DNA from 2 places in the Gordonibacter massiliensis (ex Traore et al. 2017) genome. Region 1 is predicted to be linked to the other one. Evidence: predicted binding sites of a transcription regulator. Region 1 holds the regulator's gene; the other holds the start of a gene.
What was found. The regulator LexA, encoded in region 1, represses DNA repair genes until DNA is damaged. The targets are predictions, from matches to a motif close to CNAACANNTGTTNG.
Positions count from the first base shown of each region.

Region 2: HCH03_RS01445 (sodium:solute symporter family protein) is a predicted target of LexA. The motif match lies at 1,755-1,768, and genes of this name have one in related genera.

Region 1 covers NZ_JAASIO010000012.1:100,349-105,768, reverse strand. The annotation lists gene nrdR (transcriptional regulator NrdR) at 1-65, opposite strand, end outside; gene HCH03_RS12755 (ATP-binding cassette domain-containing protein) at 225-1,736, opposite strand; gene HCH03_RS12750 (hypothetical protein) at 2,136-2,468, opposite strand; gene lexA (transcriptional repressor LexA) at 2,583-3,221, shown strand; gene hflX (GTPase HflX) at 3,451-4,767, opposite strand; gene HCH03_RS12735 (LL-diaminopimelate aminotransferase) at 4,992-5,420, opposite strand, start outside.
Region 2 covers NZ_JAASIO010000001.1:361,437-366,856, forward strand. The annotation lists gene HCH03_RS01440 (phenylacetate--CoA ligase family protein) at 1-1,064, shown strand, start outside; gene HCH03_RS01445 (sodium:solute symporter family protein) at 1,888-3,432, shown strand; gene HCH03_RS01450 (hypothetical protein) at 3,444-3,965, opposite strand; gene HCH03_RS01455 (YdcF family protein) at 4,294-5,295, shown strand.

The sequences.
Region 1 (5,420 bases):
CCGTCTTCGGAAGGACGCGAGTCGACTACCTTCGATTCAGGGTTTCCGCAGGAAGGGCAGCGCATGAGAGCTCCTTTTGCTCGACTTTGGCTCAGCCTAACATACCAGATATTGTGGTTCAATCAACATCGTCGATCCATGCAAAAAAACCCGCCTTGCAGCTAGAGACGGGGACGCTCCTTCATGCTTGGGAGACGCGCTTGGACGCGCGTCTCCCCTGTTCGTCAGTGCTCGATCCGCACATAGGTGTCCCCCACCCCTTCTCGGGTCGTCCGTTCCACGTCGAACACCCATCTCGACGTTGTGAGCGCCTCGAGGAACCGCTCGTCGTGCGACACGAGCACAAGCGCGCAAGGGCAATCGGCCAGCACGGTTTGCAGCGCTTCGATGGATCCGATGTCCAAGTGGTTCGTAGGCTCGTCCATAACGATGAGGTGCGGCCGGCCCATGAGGCCCTGCGCCAGCATGAGCTTGCGCATTTCCCCGGGGCTGAGCTCGTCGCCGCCCAAGATGCGCTCCGGCGGAGAATCCAAGCGTGCGACGATGGAGAGCAGGCGCCCGCGGTCCGACGATCCCATGGCTTTCACGGACGCGAGCAGCGCTCGCCCGCGTTCGCGATCCATCTCTTGGGGAATGCTCACCACGCCCTCTGCGAGCGTAACCTGCTCGAGCATTGCGGCGAGCAAGGTCGATTTCCCTGCCCCGTTTTCCCCTACGAGGCCGATGCGATCCTCGTTGCCGATATGCAGCGCAGGATGATGGAGAACGCGACGGTTGCCCAGCGCTATAATGCCGGCTTCTTTCGAAGCCAGCACCTTTCGCTTGGCTGGCGCTGCGTCCAAGTCGAGAGGTCCGCCGTACGTTTTCTCGACGCGCGTCTCGGCCAAGCGCTTCTCGGCTCGTTCAACCTGCTTTCCCATGTGCGACGCCAGCCGCCCGGTTTTGCCGTCTTGGCCGGAGACCACGGCCAAGCCGATCTTGGCCCGGCCATCGTGGTCGCGCGGGTCGAGATGCCGCGCAGAGCGCCGAGAGGCGGAACGCGCGGCGACCCCTTCCCTTCGGGCGCTTTCGGCTTTGATGCGGGCAAGGTCGCGGCGCGCGTTCGAGCGCTCTGCGGAAGCGGTTCGACGCCGCAGGGCCATCTCCTCTCTCGCCTGCGTGTAGGTGCCGGAAACGGTTGTAGCCCGCCCCTTCTCAACGAACACGCAGGAACCGACGAGCTCGTCGAGAAGCGATCGATCGTGGGACACGAGCAAGCCGACTCCGTCATAAGCGGCAAGCGCTCGGGCGACTTGCCTGCGTGCGTCGGCGTCCAGATGGTTCGTGGGTTCGTCGAGCGCGAGCAGCTGCGGCTCGGCGGCGAGAGCGCACGCTATTTGGATGCGTTTGCGCTCGCCGTGCGAAAGCGTGTCGAACCGCCAAAGCCACGCATCGTCGATACCGAGCAGGTACCTGAGCCTCACGGCCGTCGGACCGTAATCGCAGGCGAACTCCTCAAGATCGGACGGCGGCTCGTCGGTCGACTGAGCGCAGACGTATCCCTTGATCCGCGGCGTCACGTTCCCTGTTTGGAGTTCCATGCTTCCGCAGACCAGCTTGAGCAGCGTGCTCTTGCCAGCCCCGTTCGAGCCGACAACGCCGGTCCAGCCGGGTGCGAACGCGACGGAAGCGTCGTCAAGGGCGGCGCTGTCGGCGCCGTCGTAGATGTACGTGAGGTGATGTGCGGTAACGAACATGAAGGGCCTCCCTTCGAGAGGCACCGGATGCGCGGTGTTTCGCCGAGATCGTTCGAACGGATCGATGAGATGGTTCGAATAGGGGATGAAAACGCGAGGAACGATAACGAAAGCGCACCCGATGCGTATCTGACATGATATGCGGGTGCCCGAAGGCTTTCGTTAGTGCTTCATGTTCCTTGTCTCCCTATCGCATGCGCCTTGACGTGGATGCCATACCATGACGCGGATGTCGCTGCCAGCGTCGAACGACCTTGCGGCTCATGCTCGACGTTTAACGCAGTTTATCACAAGCGCCCTGCCTGCGAAGCAACGTTTGGATGAAAACGGGCGCTCCCGGGGTGGCGGGAGCGCCCTGCAGCCACAGAAACGCAGCATCTGTGGGTATCGAAACGGCCGTTACAGGCCGACGAACATGCTCGCAAGCGCCAAGGCGGAGAAGACGCAACCGGCGATGGCCGCCTGCCACGGCCTTACGCGACCGTAAGCGCAGCCGCCTATGCTGCCGAAGCGGAAGGCGTGCGCCGTTCGGGAGGCTTCCGCGTAACGCGACGTGGAGGCCGCCCGAGCGGAAACGTCGCGGATCGCATCGCGCTCCGGATACGCGAGGGCGCGTCGGGAGGCGCGCCCGGGAAACTCGATGATAGCCCCCGTGCTCATGGGCGCGTAATCGAATTCCGGCTGCAGAGCCGATGTGCCATCGGTGGCGCACCGCACCTCGAAATTCTTCATCTTTCTGCCTCCTAGCCCTTGCGTAGAACCTTTGTTCGCATATATAATAGAGCGAACAAAGGTTCATGTCAATATGAAATTAAAACATTTGTTCGCCAAGGGAAAGGACGGGGCATGTCCGAAAAAGTGACGAAGCGCCAGAAGGCAGTGCTCGACTGCATCGAGGAGTGCATTCGCGAGAAGGGCTACGGCCCCACCGTGCGCGAGGTCTGCCAGAGCCTGGGCCTTTCCTCCCCCTCGACGGTTCACGTGCATCTCAAAGCGCTCGAAGACAAGGGGCTCATCAAACGCGATCCCCTCAAGTCGCGCTCCATCGCGCTCACCTATCCGTTGGATAACGTGGAAAGCCCTTCCAACGTCATCCAGCCCAGCTTCAACAAGGTGGTGAACGTGCCGCTTGTGGGCAACGTGGCGGCCGGCTCCCCCATCCTCGCCGAGGAGAACATCACCGACACCATCTCGCTGCCTACCGACATCGTGGGCGACGCGCCGTCGTTCTTGCTGTCGGTACGCGGCGAATCGATGATCGAGGCGGGCATCAACGACGGCGACTACGTGGTGGTGAAGGAGCAGCCCGTCGCCAACAACGGCGACATCGTCGTGGCCATCATCGACGACGGCGCGACGGTCAAGCGGTTCTACAAGGAGTCGGACCACATCCGCCTTCAGCCGGAGAATTCCACGATGGATCCCATCATCACCACCGACTGCTCCATCGCAGGCAAGGTGGTCGCGGTGTTCCGCCGCCTGTAAAGGCCGTCGGGACCGTAGCGAGGAAAGCCTTTCTTTCTCTCACGCACGGCAAGAGGCTGGGCATGCTGGTCCCCGCTGGGTGCGAGTTGCTGCCCGCCCGGTGCAGTAAGGCTTAGAGTCGAAAAATCAAGCGGCGAACGCACGGTGCGCTCGCCGCTTGATCGTTTTTACCGCCCGGTTTCGTGCCGGGCAGGCAGCAACCCGCCCTTGCGAGTGACTTAGAGTAACTCTAAGAGCGCTCGATCGAGAACGGACGGAACAGTCCGGCATAGGAAGGCGCCGCGAGCATGACGATGTGCGTGCCGCCCTCCTCGTGCGTTTCGGACAGGATATGGCATCGCTCGTGCGCGACGGACACCAAATCGCCGCGCCCGTAGGGCACGAGAACGTCCAAATGCTCGTCATGCGCCGAGGCCAAGCGGGCGATATGGTCCACCAGCTCGCCGATGCCCTCCCCTGTCGCCGCCGACACGAATTGCGCCTGCGATTGGCGCGCCTCGAGCGCGGCAAGATGTTCCTCGTCCAACAGGTCGCACTTGTTGAACACGAGCACGCGTCGGAGGTCCTGCGCGCCGATCTGCCCGAGCACGTCCTCTACGGCCCGTATCTGCGCCTCGTACTCGTCGGAAGACGCATCGACGACGTGCAACACGAGGTCGGCCCCCGTTATCTCGTCAAGCGTCGACTTGAACGCCTCGATCAGGGTGGTGGGGAGTTTCTGGATGAAGCCAACCGTGTCGGTGATGGTTATCTCGCGACCCTCGGGCAGCACGAACTTGCGCGTGGTGGAGTCCAAGGTTGCGAACAGCTTGTCGTAGGCGAGCACGTCGGCGTTCGTCAGGCGGTTGAGCAGGCTCGACTTTCCCGCGTTCGTGTAGCCGGCCAGCGCGACCTTGAACATGCCGCTTTCGTAGCGGCTCTCGCGCTGCACGGCGCGCACGTCGGCCAGGTGCTTGAGCTCGCGCTTGATGGACGTGATGCGCTTGCGGACCATGCGGCGGTCGACCTCAAGCTGGCTTTCGCCCTCGCCGAAGCGCGACCCCACGCCGCCGCCCATACGGTTCGAGGCCAGGTGAGCCCACATACCGCGCAAGCGCGGCAGCAGGTACTCGTTCTGGGCGAGGCGCACCTGCAGGCGGCCTTCCCTGCTGGTGGCGTGCAGCGCGAAGATGTCCAGGATGAGCGCCGTGCGGTCGATGACCTTCACGTCCTTGCCCACCACCTTCTCGAGGTTCGACTGCTGCGAGGGGCTCAACTCGTCGTCGAACACGACGAGGTCGGCGGCATGGGCGCGCGCCAACTCCGCCACCTCCTCGGCCTTGCCGGATCCGACGAACGTGCGCGGATTCGGGGCGTCGAGCTTCTGGGTCGTGGTCGCCACGACGTTGGCGCCCGCCGTGTCGACGAGCCGTTCGAGCTCGGCCAGCGACGATGCGAGCGGCCAGGAAACGCCGGGGCGGTCGACGCCCACGAGGACGGCGCGCTCGCGACGCTCTTCGGAAACAGGGGTCATCCCCCGCGTGATAACGGATTCGAATTCGGACATGGAGCCAACCTTTCAACGCATCGAGGCACGCGGCGGGAAGCGGCGTGCGGGAACAGTCAGATTGCCTTTCGCCGCGATGGCGAATCGGCCGTTAGATCACGAACATAGCTGGCTGCATGCTGGTTGCTCCGTCCTCGAACTGCAATAAGGCGCGCAGGCGGTAGCGTCTGCGCGCCTATCATAGCATATTCGCCGGCGCCGCCGAAAACAGGCGGGATACGGCGCTACATCGCTTCCTTGATGCGCCGCACCGCTTCGAGCAGCCGGTCGTCGGGCGTGGTGAGCGAGATGCGGACGAAGCCCTCGCCGTCCGGACCGTAGCCCGAGCCCGGCGTGACGATGACGTGGGCCTGCTCCAACAGCTTCGTGGCGAACGACGCCGACGTCTCGCCCTGCGGAACCTTCGCCCATACGTAGATGGTGGCCTTCGGCGCCGTGCATTCCACGCCGATGGCGTGCAACGCGTCCACCACGAGGTCGCGTCGGCGCTGGTAGAGAGCGCACAGGTCGGCAATGCAGCGTTGGTCGCCCGTCAAGGCGGCGATACCCGCATCCTGCACGGCCGTGAACTGCCCCGAGTCCAGGTTGTTCTTCACTGTGCCGAGCGCTCCCACCGCCGTCGCGTTGCCGCAGGCGAAGGCGATGCGCCAACC
Region 2 (5,420 bases), on a different contig from region 1:
ACCCGCTGGGCCTGCAGGCCGTGCCCGACGAGGACGTCGTGCGCATCCACTCGTCCTCGGGCACCACGGGCACGCCGGTCATCATCCCCTACACGCAGCAGGACGTTACCGACTGGGCCATCCAATTCGCGCGCTGCTATGAGATGGCGGGCATCACGAACCGCGATCGCATCCAGATCACGCCGGGCTACGGCCTGTGGACGGCGGGCATCGGCTTCCAACTGGGTGCCGAGCGCCTGGGCGCCATGGCCATCCCCATGGGGCCGGGCAACACCGAGAAGCAGCTGCGCATGATGCAGGACCTGAAGTCCACCGTGCTGTGCGCCACCAGCTCCTACGCGCTGCTTTTGGCCGAGGCCATCGCCGAGCAGGGCATCGGCGACAAGATCTGCCTGCGCAAGGGCGTCATCGGCTCCGAGCGCTGGGGCGACAAGATGCGCAAGCGCATCGCCGACGAGCTGGGCGTGGAGCTGTACGACATCTACGGCCTGACCGAGGTGTACGGCCCCGGCATCGGCATCTCGTGCGACGAGCACAACGGCATGCACATCTGGGACGACTACGTGTACTGCGAGATCGTCGACCCCAAGACGGGCAAGAACGTGCCCGACGGCGAATCGGGCGAGCTGGTCATCACCACGCTGCGCAAGCAGGGCGCGCCGCTCATCCGCTACCGCACGCACGACCTCACGCGCATCCTGCCGGGCGATTGCGCCTGCGGCTCGCACCATCCGCGCATCGACATCCTCATCGGCCGCACCGACGACATGGTGAAGGTGAAGGGCGTCAACATGTTCCCCGCGCAGATCGAGGAGGTCATCCGGTTCACCGACGGCGCCTCGTCGGAGTACCAGGTGATGATCGACCACCTGTTCGGCAAGGACATACTCACGGTGTTCTTCGAGACCGAAGCCACCGGCGAGGACAAGAAGCGTGTGGAGGAGGAACTGGCTTTCATCTTCAAGGGCAAGATCGGCTGCACGCCCGTTGCCAAGGGCGTAGCCATCGGCGAGCTGCCCCGCTCCGAGAAGAAGACCCAGCGCATCTTCGACAACCGCTACTAAAAGCGCCATCCAACAAGCATTCGAGCGCCCGTCGCCCTCCAAAGGCGACGGGCGCTCGTGCTTCATGACGGGTATGTCGCTGTCGCCATCCAGCGGTGTGAGCGTGAACTCAATGATATATGAGTGCAATCATCATGGACAAAATCGCAACCTATGGCAATTCCCCCGTTTGCTAAGAAATTGCGACCTGGGCTTTTATCGGTCGCAAAAGCCGGCGGATGCGAGAAACGCCTCCCAAACATGCCACAAGTCCAAATTTTATCCACGCCTTCGCCGATGCCGAAAGCGGTTTTCGAATGCTTCACATGAAGCGTCCGTTCGCTAGCGGGCTATTTTGCTTACTTTTTGCCTTGTGCCGATGCTCCACTGTGGTAAAGTATGCGCATGAATTCCGCGAAGGGACATATGGCCGTTGAGCAGCGCTGGCGCTTCGAGCTGGCCGTTGCGGCCGCTTGGAGGTCCTTCGCTCCCCGGTCTTCCGAGTCGTTGGCGACGTTCGCCTCGGGTCGGGCGGCTTCGTCCAACGAGGCTTCAGCCTACCGGGCCCTTCCTTACTATTCCTACCGATACCTCTAGCACATGGGTTTGCCCGTGGTGCTGCGACGTGTCGGATTCCGACATGGCGCGCCCGCAGCCGGCAGAGTCATGTGCGCCACCGCGCGGGCCTGTTCCCGGCGCGTTGTTTCACGTGAAACATTTGTTCTCATATTGTAGTATGCGGCGACAAGTGTTTCAGATGAAACCCGTCAAGGCGAAGAGGTTCCGAAACTCATTGGCACGCGGGCAGCTCGGAGAGGCCCGCTTGAGACGATAGGAAATTCCGATGATCGAAAAGATATGCATGGTGCTCATTTTCGTGGGCGTGGCGGTGGGCGTGGGCATTTACTGCCGACGACACACCGGCACCGTCGACGGCTTCATCCTGGGCGGGCGCAACGTGGGGCCGTGGCTTTCGGCGTTCGCGTTCGGCACGAGCTACTTCTCCGCCGTCATTTTCGTGGGCTACGCCGGCCAGTTCGGCTGGAAGTACGGCGTGGCCGCCACGTGGATCGGCATCGGCAACGCCATCCTGGGCAGCTTGCTGGCCTGGTGGGTGCTCGGCCCGCGCACGCGTGAGATGACGCACCGCCTGGGCGCGTCCACGATGCCCGAGTTCTTCGGTGCGCGCTACCAGTCGAAGGGTTTGCGCATCGCGGCCGCGGCCATCATCTTCGTGTTTCTCATCCCGTACACGGCCAGCGTGTACAACGGCCTGTCGCGCCTGTTCGGCATGGCGTTCGGGCTGCCGTACGAGTGGTGCGTCATCGGCATGGCCGTCATCACGTGCATCTACGTGGTGCTGGGCGGCTACATGGCCACCGTCATGAACGACTTCATCCAGGGTATCGTCATGCTGTTGGGCATCGTGGCCGTGATCGTGGCGGTGCTGGTGAACAACGGCGGCTTTACCGAGGCCATCACCACGCTCTCGCTCATCCCGGCCGAAGGCTCCGAGATGGCCGGGCCCTTCGTGAGCTTCTTCGGGCCGAACCTGCCCGACCTCATCGGCGTCATCATCCTCACCAGCCTGGGCACGTGGGGCCTGCCTCAGATGGTGCAGAAGTTCTACGCCATCAAGAGCGGCCCGGCCATCAAGCAGGGCGCCATCATCTCCACGGTGTTCGCCATGATCGTGGCGGGCGGCAGCTACTTCCTGGGCGGTTTCGGGCGGCTGTACGGCGGCCAGGTGGAGATGACCGCCGCTGGCACGCCGGTGTACGACTCCATCATCCCCACCATGCTATCCACGCTGCCTGACCTGCTCATCGGCATCGTCATCGTGCTGGTGCTGAGCGCGTCCATGTCCACGCTGTCGTCGCTCGTGCTCACGTCGTCGTCCACGCTCACGCTCGACCTCATCAAGGACAACCTGGTGAAGAACATGAGCGAGAAGAAGCAGCTCTCCTACATGCGCGTGCTGCTGGTGGTGTTCATCGTGATCTCAGCCGTGCTGGCGCTCGTGCAGTACAACTCGTCGATCACGTTCATCGCGCAGCTCATGTCCATCTCGTGGGGCGCGCTGGCCGGCTCGTTCCTTGGCCCGTTCTTCTGGGGGCTGTTCTCCAAGCGCATCTCGCGTCCGGCCGTGTGGGCCAGCTTCATCGTGGGCGTGGGCCTGACCACGGGCAACATGATTTCGGGCTTCGTGGGCACGCCGTTCATCGCCAGCCCCATCAACTGCGGCGCCATCGCCATGGTGCTGTCGCTGGTTGTGGTGCCGCTGGTGAGCCTGGTCACCAAGCGCGTGGACTTCGAGGTCGACCCGCCGCACGTGGAGGGCGCCATCGACCGCGAATACGAGATGGAGTTGGAAGAAGAGGACGAGTAAAGCACGCTTGATTAGAGCGTCGGCCACACCAGCAGTTCGCGCGAGTACATGTTGATGGGGGCCACGGCAACGAGGATGTCGCTGTCGAATTGGTTGTATTTGTTGGGTGCCGCTTCCTCCACCCACTCGATGCCCAGTTCCTCGGCGATGGCGAATGCGTCGGCAGCCAGCGATTCGCCTCGATACACGACGAGCGCCACTGGATAGTCGAAAGACGTAACGTGGCGCACGTCGTAGCCTTCGTCGACGAGAGTCGCGGTCATGGAGTCGGCCAGCTCTTCGGATCGTGTGTTCGCTTGTACGATGATAGAGACACTGCTGCGGTCCCCTACGCGCGGACCGTCGGCTTCGGTCGGCCGCGAGCCGTCGTCCAGACGTGGAGTCACATGCTCGGACGTTTTTTTCGCTTGCACGTACTGATCGTCGATGGTGTTCGGGCCCGTCGAAGACGGAGCGTCGTCATTGTTCGACGTGGTGGCGCTCTCGTCGTTCGTCTCGGGCGCCTCGATCGGTCGGTCGGATGCGGTTGGCATGCTGTTGGGTGCCTGCTCCTTCGGCGCGTTGCTCGCGCATCCGGCGATGAGCACGCCTATCAGGCAAAACGAGGCAAGCAACAGAAAGGTTCCGAATACCGTTGCGGGGCTAGCGAAGGGACTGCGGTTCGATCGGCTGCGGCTGAGGGGCATGGCTATCACCTCTGTTGGTTGGACCGATGGCTTCTTCCCCACAGTATGCGCTTCGACAAAGAGGAATGCACGTGCGTTTCTCCTTGTTGGTGTTAAAAGAACAATTTTGTGACAGCGGTGCGCGAACGCTATACTGTCGGGTGATATCGTCACGCCTCTTTTCGAAAGCGCTCGCATGGTCTTCCAGCTCGTTGCCATATACTTTCCCGCGCTGGTGTTCGGCTTCCTGTTCGTGCGGAATTACCGCAAGGAGCCGCGGCAGTTCCGCAACGCGCTGTACTTCCTGTTGCTGTGCCTGTTCGCGTTCTACGGCCTATCCGTTCAGTTCGACGCTCCGGGACTCGTGCTCTTGGGCCTGGCTGCGATCCCGTTCGGCACGGTGGCGTTGGTCGTGTTCCTGTTCGCCAACGCCGTTGTGGTGGTGAAGCGCGAGGGCTTCTCGCTCGCGCACGTGCTGCCGGGGCTGTTCGCCCTGTTTATCGTGGCGGTGTGCGTAGCCATGCCGGTGTTCGTGATGTTGCAGGCCTCGCCGCTCGTTTTGCTGCTGTCCCTGTTGGTGGTTATGGAAGGCTCGTATGTGGCGTTCACGTTCGCGGCGCTGCTGCTGTACTCGTGGCTGTACCGGCGCCTGCCCAAACGCCTCGACTACGATTACATCGTCGTGCACGGTGCGGGCCTATCGGGCACGAAGCCCACGCCGCTTCTGGCGGCTCGACTCGACAAGGGGGTCGAGCTGTGGAAGGCGGGCGGCAGCCGCGCGCTTATCGTGGCATCGGGCGGGCAGGGCGCCGACGAGCAGGTTTCGGAGGCTCGGGCCATGCGCGACTACCTGGTGGAAGAGCGCGGCGTGCCGGCCGACGCGGTGATCATGGAGGATCGATCCGCCACCACCATGGAGAACCTGCGCAACTCCAAGGCCATCATGGACGCGCGTTCGGGCGCGAACGCCTACCGCGCCGCCGTGGTCACGAGCGACTACCACGTGTTCCGCACGGCCGAGTACGCCCACAAGATCGGCTTGGCCGCCGACGGCGTGGGCAGCAAGACGGCCCGCTACTACTGGCCCACGGCCTTCATCCGCGAGTACGTGGCCGTGAGCGCTGCACATAAATGGCCGTTCGTGGTTATCTTCGCGTTGTGGCTGGTGCCGGCTGCTTTGGTGCTGTTCCGGCTGTAGCCGAACGCGCGATCGGCGTTCGGGCGGCCGTCTTCGGGCACCGCGCCCGCCGCCGGTGCCCCGGTGGTTTTCAGGCGTCGCGCGCTGCGAGCGTCCGCACGGCGAGCAACGCGCGCCGCACTCGC